DNA from 2 places in the Paenochrobactrum glaciei genome. Region 1 is predicted to be linked to the other one. Evidence: riboswitches for the same ligand, from Rfam matches in the RefSeq annotation. Region 1 holds a riboswitch; the other holds the start of a gene.

Region 1 (3,847 bases):
ATAAAACAAACCATTAGCGCGCGCTAAAATCTTATATCTGAAAAATTGCCCACAAATCGGAATTTAAGAATAATCGTATATTCTAAATTTGCATAAGCCCATCCCTTCTTTCGCTAAGGGAGATGCAATTTACAATTGTCCGGTTATCAACAAAGAACTAAACTAAAAACAGAAACTGTGACTAAAATTAAAGTGAGTGTACATGGAACTGAAGTGGCTGAAAGATTTTGTTTCACTTGCACAATATTCCAGCTTTTCTCGCGCTGCTCAGGAACGGAACATCACGCAATCTGCGCTCAGCCGCCGCATCCGTCAGCTTGAAAACTGGGTCGGCATGCCTTTGATTGACCGTAGCAGCAATCCGATTAAGCTGACAGCGGCAGGTGCAAGTTTTTTGCCCTCTGCCCATGATGCCATTGATCTTTTATATAACTCCAGAAAATGGCTTTATGAGCAGTATAATCCCGTCTGGGAAGTGCTCTCTTTCGCAACGTTAAACAGCTTATCTTTAAGTTTCTTCCCGCTTTGGATGGCTGACATGGAAGCTGTTGGCGATGAATTTCGTGTGCGTTTTACTGATCCACACGCCTCATTTTTAGGAAATATGTCAACATTGGTACATGGCCAATGCGACTTTTTCCTGACCTATGCTCTTGATGATGTAAAGCAAATGGAAGACTTGAAAAAATTTCCATTTTTGTCGGTTGGCATGGAGCGCGTTATTGCAGTCAGTGCGCCTAATCGCGACGGCAGCCCTATGCACAGCCTCACCAAGAGCTATCTACCGACACATTTTTTAAGCTATCGCAGCAATGCATTTTTCTCCCTTGCATTGCAGCATTTAATTGAGAAACGGCAATATAATCTTCATTCTGTCTATGAAAACGGAATGTCCAGCGCACTTAAAGCAATGGCTATTTCCGGTCATGGCGTCACATGGGTTCCACAAAGCCTGGTCAATGACGAACTGAGCCGTGGGTTACTGGTTCGTGCTGGCACGACCGAAGATGATCTTTTAGTGGAAATCCGTATTTACCGAACACATAATTTCCGCAATCAGCAAGCAGAAAAATTCTGGCGCCGCGCCTCATATCTCACAACTTTAAAAGCCGAAAAAGCACTGCCTGCTGGTTAAAGATCAGGCCAGACGATATTCATCACCGCCTGACCTGACCTTTATTAATTATGCGTATTCTTGATAAGCTGCATCAAAAAATGCCAGTTCAAGCTGAACAGCGCGCGTGAAAAAGTCTTTACTGCACTCCACCTCTGTCGGACCAACGCGATCAAGTTCACCGCGTAAGAACGCAACAAAATCGCAAAAAAATGGATTATCATGCAAGGTAATCCATTCAGCATGCACAAAATTATCCGGCAGAGCCTTATCACGATCTGACGCCCACTCCAGATAAAGCCATTCTGCTACATTGAGAACGGACAAAATAGCGGCATAAGAACGGGTCTCGGCAGCTTCGCGCATAATTGCCTGAAAACCTTTAGTTGGCTGACTATCAGGAATAGCAGCTCTCATGTCAGCACTCACACCAAGCGCTTCAAAAGCACGTAAGAAATAAGTGTTTTCATCACTTGAAACCATGCCCGCAAATTGGCCGAAACGTAAACGCGCTTCGAAAGTATCAGCCGTTGCAATCGCTGCACCCAGCAATGTGAGGAAACTATCCAAGAACCGATGGTCCTGTATCAAATAGGCTGCCATCACTTCATCGCTGATTGTGCCTGCATGCAATTCCTGCACAAAACGATGATCAACCGCTTGTGACCAGAGCGGCTGGCTGCTGTTTTTTAAGATTTCAGTAAAGCGTTCAGTCATAATGCTGCCTTTTCAAGGTTGGCTGCAAGACCGACAAGTTTTTATTCATAAACGGCCTCGCAAAGAGGCCGGCAAAAGGCAGGCTTTTGTTCCCATCCCTTCGCCGGCATGATCCGGATCAGGTTCGAAGGGTCACTGCGCTTTTGATAATAGCAATATCTCAGCCCCTTGACGGGACACCCCTTGGTCTGTCCATGAGTAAGGCTATGACCACGATCCGTCAAGCATCTGACCTAAAGTTTAATAATTACTGAGCCGAAGCGGGCTCCTGAACAGGCACGCTGACATCCGGTACTTTGTCATCATTGGCAAATGAATGATTACTCTCCGATGTAATGCGTCCGTAAGCTTCCACACCCACCCAAACAAGAACTGCCAATAACAGGCTGCACAGCAAAACAACCAACACAGAGACACCCTTGCGCCCCTGTCGCGCATCCTCTGCAGGAACTTTTTTCATTGCATCCTCCTGTTTTTGAATATTTACGTTCAAAAGCGAGGAGTGGCTGAGAAATATGCATCATGGCGCATCTCTTTTCTCAAGCCACTTCAATTTTTCGATGACTTCAATCATCAGCAGGAACGCTCTGTCAGCGCATATTCAGAAGCTTCTGTCTTTCAAGCTCTACGTCTTCAGGCGTATATGGAGCGGACGTATGATCAAAACGCTCCCATCCTTGCTCACGATAATATTGGCGCCGCGCATTCACATCAACACCACCAGCATCTGCTAGAATACGTCGAGCAACCGGTGCTTTTTCATCGTCAACTTTCACTGATACTATAGCACCGCCACGACGAACACCCTCAGCATAAACATGAGCCTCGTCATCAGGCACACCGCTGTCAATAAGTGCGCCGATCAATCCCCCTGCTGCACCACCAGCTACGGCTCCGCCAACAGCGCCTGCAAGGGTGGCAGATAGCCATCCGGCCGCAACGACAGGGCCAACTCCAGGAATTGCAATCATGCCAAGACCAGCAAGCAATCCTCCACCTGCACCAAGTGCAGCGCCCACTCCGGCACCGACACCTGCACCTTCTCCGGCTTCGCTTCGGTTTTCGGCATGGTGCGAAACAATACTAATATCTTTGTATGGTATACCCGCTGCTTCAAGTTGAATAACTACACTCTTTGCAGCGTCGTAATTATCGAATAACTGATTAAGCGTTTTCATAATAATCTCCCGTTGTATTAACCTGAAGTGATGTTGCCCTGATAATCCATCTTGATCATCACTGGCGTTCCATTTTTTTCACCGGCCGCATGCCACACACCTTCATCATCGAGGGTGAGCCCCATCACATTGGTAAACCCCGCTTCTTCCATCCGGCTTTTCGCCTGATCTTGAGTGAAGCTATTTTCACCTTTAACGGGTGCTGACGGATTGGCTTGATCCGGCATAACAACTGCTGGCTTATCTGTGGTTGGTGTCGTCTGTGCCTGCCCTAATGTTGGGATACAAATGCAAGCAGCTACGAGCGTCATAGTTTTATAATTCATGATCAGCTCCTGTGTTTGTCACTGCATTTCAGTGATATTTGGTAAACACATGAGCTTTGAAAATTGTTCCTGAATTTTTATTCACAACAAGTTACATAAACAAAAATATCTTTATTTTATATAGAGTTATGATTTTTCTTCAAAATACTATGAACCATTTTGAAGCTGCCGCGTTGGTTTAATACCCTCATAAAGCAAAGGAGAAGATCAATGGATTGGAACCGTATCGAAGGTAATTGGAAACAGGTTAAAGGCAAAGTTAAAGAGCAATGGGGAAAGCTCACAGACGATGACCTCGATCAAATTCAAGGCCGCCGGGAACAGCTCGAAGGTAAAATTCAAGAACGCTACGGCATTGAAAAAGACCGCGTCAAGAATGAGATAGATAGCTGGTACAACAATCAGAATTGGTAATTAAAAACAGTGCGCCTTCATGGCGCACTGTTTATATGTATCGATTGTATAAAAAGCACCATAGGCTTATTATTAAAATGCTATTTTAACGCATAAAA
Region 2 (3,847 bases), on a different contig from region 1:
TCGCCACTGGTTGGTTCAACCATGCTGGCTGCAATTTTCAAAAGTGTGGATTTACCAGAACCATTACGTCCGACCAGCGCAATGCGCTCACCTTCACTGACCGACAAGCCAGCATCCTCAAGCAGCGGTGTGCCGCCAAATGTCAGTTTAATCTGGTCAAGACGTAAAAGTGGTGGTGGTGCCATGGATAATGATTACTTCTTTTCAGGTGCTTTTTACAAAAGCAAAGGTCAACTGCACTGCTTGTCGTCGAGAAAAAGCCTTCTGTCAAATAACGTCTCATTCCCTTAAGCAAAAACTAACCGGCACTTACCAAAAAACTGACTTTCGCGCACAAAAAAACAGGCCGGAAAATCCGACCTGTTTCTAATAATTTCAAGCCAGGCTTGCAAATAAATGACCGGTTAAGGTGCTATTATTGGCAAGGAGCTTCATAGACGCGGCCATATGGGTCGCGGTATTTGCAATATTGCACGCCATTGCGGGTTGTGGATGCACCCAGCAATGTACCGGCAACCGCACCAATAGCTGCACCGGTCAGCGCGCCACGGCCATTGCCGCCAATTGCACCACCAGCCAATGCACCAAGTGCTGCACCGCCAACACCATAACCAGCTGTGCGCTGCTCATTGGTTGTGCAAGCAGCGGTTGAGAATGCGAGCAATCCTGCGACTGCAATCATAGTAAGACGTGATTTCATGGAAGAAATCTCCCTTTATACGTTGAAAACCACCGACCTTGCGTCCCCAATTCGGCGCTTGCAGGTAGTCCTGCTACAACTAGCTTACATTATATTAGCTGTTGTTCGTCAAGTCTTTTCATGACAGTTTTGCAATAAGTATTGCGTGACCTAAACGCAAAGAAACACAAAGAGTTCCACGCACAACATTAGAAACTGTTAAAGACGAGCCTAAAGGCAGCGTAATTTTGTCTAAAGGCCATTCTGCTTGCTCAATTGTCAGGCCTTCAAGCTCTGAAAAGCTCAAAATACTGAAAACCGAACCATCCGGCAGATCGTATTGATAATTGCCCGGCACCAGCGGCATGGCTTCTTCAAAACCACTGGATAGCAAAATCTGACGCCCCTCAATGGCGTGTCTTGTGGCCATTGTCAGATGCAAAAGTGTGTGGTCAGTGCGCTCGCCACCAAAAGCACCGCACAGAATCACACGGGTTGCACCTAAACGATAGGCCTCGTTGAGCGCCAATTCGCCATCAGTCATATCCTTTGCAACCGGAAAAGTCTGGCGTGGCACGTCTTTGAATTTTTCCAGCAGATCAGCAGCGGTGGAATCAAAATCACCCAGCCATAATTCCGGCACCACACCTAAACTCAGCGCATGGCGCATACCGCCATCAGCAGCTAAAAAGCGTGCGCCCTTAATCTGGGCGCGCAAGCGATCCGTGACGGCCATATCGCCGCCGAGAAGAATGACAAATGTGCTCATGAAATTGCTCATAACATGCACATCCCGCCCCGAAAAGCTCCTTTACGCATGACTTGCGATAAGCCTTGGAAATGCTTAATATAAAGCTGCTCTAACGGGGTGCCTGCTGTTTTCACATCAGGCTGAGAGGCCGCTATATCCGGCTAACCCGCTGAACCTGATCCGGTTTGTACCGGCGGAGGGATTAGATGCTGTCAACTTCCGACGCATGATCCTTTTGAACCTGATAACTCAAGGAGACGCATTATGCGGCTGTTGTCTTTACTCGCCTCGTCCGCGGCCATCATGCTGAGCATGGCTCATGTAGCACAGGCAAAAGATACCCTCACCGTTTACACCTATGATAGTTTTACCTCCAAATGGGGGCCCGGACCTGTTGTAAAAGAAAATTTTGAAGCGGTCTGCGATTGCGAAGTTAAATTCGTAGCAGCAGCTGATGGTGTGGCACTGCTTAACCGGTTGAAACTGGAAGGCGCCAAAACCGAAGCCGACATCGTGCTTGGCCTCGACAATAACCTGATTGCGGATGCCCATAAATCAGGCCTTTTTGCTCCAAGTGGCATTGATCTGGCCCAAATCAATGTGCCTGGTGATTTTCAGGATGATGTTTTCGTACCCTATGATTACAGCTATTTCGCTGTTGTCTATGACAGCGAGAAAATGCAAAATCCGCCTAAAAGCCTGAAAGAACTGGTTGAGGGCGATGCGTCTCAAAAAATCGTACTGCAAGATCCCCGTACCTCGACCCCCGGTCTTGGCATGCTGCTCTGGATGAAGGCAGTTTACGGTGATGAAGCCGCTGATAAATGGGAGCAATTGCAAAAGCGCATCCTCACCGTCACACCGGGCTGGTCTGAAGCTTATGGCCTGTTCACCAAAGGCGAAGCGCCGATGGTGCTTTCTTACACCACCTCACCCGCCTATCATGTGATCGCTGACAAGACCAACCGCTATCAGGCATTGGCTTTCGAAGAAGGGCATTATTTGCAGGTGGAAGTGGCTGGCATGACCAAAACGGGTGAGAAAAACCCGCTCGCCAAACAGTTTTTGGCTTTCATGCTTGAACCCGGTTTTCAGGATGCCATCCCGGAAACCAACTGGATGTTCCCTGTAGCCAAAACATCCAAGCCGCTTGATCCGGCCTTTGATGCGCTGGTAAAACCTGCAAAAACCTTGCAAATCTCATCCGAAGATGTCGCCGCCAATCGTAAAGACTGGATCGACGAATGGCTGAACGCCTCAAGTAAATAAAAGCGGATAAATGCAAGTGCGCCGATATAAATCTTCCATCATAAAACCTCTCAGCGGGAGCTTTGCTCTCGCCTTTTTGGGGCTATTGGCAGGCGGCGCACTTTTATCACTTGCATGGTTAGCCGTTGGCGAAGGCTCGGTCTTTGCCAATTTTGATGCCTATGTCTGGCGCATCACACGTTTCACGCTTTTACAGGCATTGCTTTCCAGCCTGCTGTCTGTCGCTGTCGCAATTCCGCTGGCACGTGCTTTACATGCATCGCATGACTTTTATGGCCGCGCCCTTATTTTGCGGCTCTTTACCCTGCCTTTGGTGCTGCCTTCGCTGGTAGCTATTTTAGGTATCACCGCCATTTATGGCCGCAACGGCCTGATCGCTTATCTTTTTGATTTGAGCGGCAGTTCCTTTGTGCCCAATATATACGGCCTTACCGGTATTTTGCTGGCACATGTATTTTTCAATATGCCGCTGGCAGTAAGGCTGATTTTAGCCAATCTGGAAACCATCCCAGCGGATTACTGGAAACTATCCGCACAATTGGGCATGAGCAATTTTGCGCGTTTCCGGCTGATTGAATGGCCTGTCATCCGGCGCAATCTTTCCGGTATTACCGGTTTGATTTTCATGCTCTGCATCACTTCCTTCACTACCGTTTTAACCCTTGGCGGCGGCCCGCGTGCCACCACACTGGAAGTTGCGATTTATCAAGCACTGCATTTTGATTTTGATCTGACCCGCGCTGTAGCCCTCACACTGATGCAGCTTATTTTGACACTTTCGGTTCTGGCACTGTTACGTTTTTTCGGACGCCCGAGCGAAGAGGGATTTTCACTGCAAATAACAGCCAAGCGCTATGACAATGTCAAAATACAAACACGTCTTTGTAATTACGCCATCATTCTGATTGGCTTTGTTTTTATTGCCAGTCCGGTGGTTGGCATTGTGGCTTCTTCTTTCATGGCCGATTTTTCACGACTGCTCAGTGAAGCGGCTGTGTGGAATGCGATTTTCACCAGTCTCTGGCTTGGCGCTTCATCGGCATGTTTATCAGTGCTGCTTTCCTTCGCGCTGGTCATTGCGCGTGAATATAGCGCAAGCCAAACACTGAACATCAAACCACGCTCCTTAACGCGCTTCTATCAAAATG

Evidence for each region. Region 1 has a riboswitch for thiamine pyrophosphate ahead of ABDZ76_RS11000 (TenA family protein). Riboswitches for the same ligand answer to the same signal wherever they lie in the genome.
Region 2: another riboswitch for thiamine pyrophosphate. It lies ahead of thiB (thiamine ABC transporter substrate binding subunit); the one in region 1 lies ahead of ABDZ76_RS11000 (TenA family protein).

The regions. Positions count from the first base shown of each region.
Region 1 is NZ_BAAADE010000003.1:308,000-311,846, reverse strand. It holds gene ABDZ76_RS11005 (LysR family transcriptional regulator) at 203-1,135, shown strand; gene ABDZ76_RS11000 (TenA family protein) at 1,184-1,831, opposite strand; TPP riboswitch at 1,910-2,025, opposite strand; gene ABDZ76_RS10995 (hypothetical protein) at 2,079-2,291, opposite strand; gene ABDZ76_RS10990 (hypothetical protein) at 2,422-3,009, opposite strand; gene ABDZ76_RS10985 (PepSY domain-containing protein) at 3,027-3,335, opposite strand; gene ABDZ76_RS10980 (CsbD family protein) at 3,546-3,749, shown strand.
Region 2 is NZ_BAAADE010000005.1:78,957-82,803, reverse strand. It holds gene ABDZ76_RS12820 (ABC-F family ATP-binding cassette domain-containing protein) at 1-185, opposite strand, end outside; gene ABDZ76_RS12815 (YMGG-like glycine zipper-containing protein) at 416-700, opposite strand; gene ABDZ76_RS12810 (thiamine diphosphokinase) at 819-1,448, opposite strand; TPP riboswitch at 1,534-1,649, shown strand; gene thiB (thiamine ABC transporter substrate binding subunit) at 1,695-2,699, shown strand; gene thiP (thiamine/thiamine pyrophosphate ABC transporter permease) at 2,710-3,847, shown strand, end outside.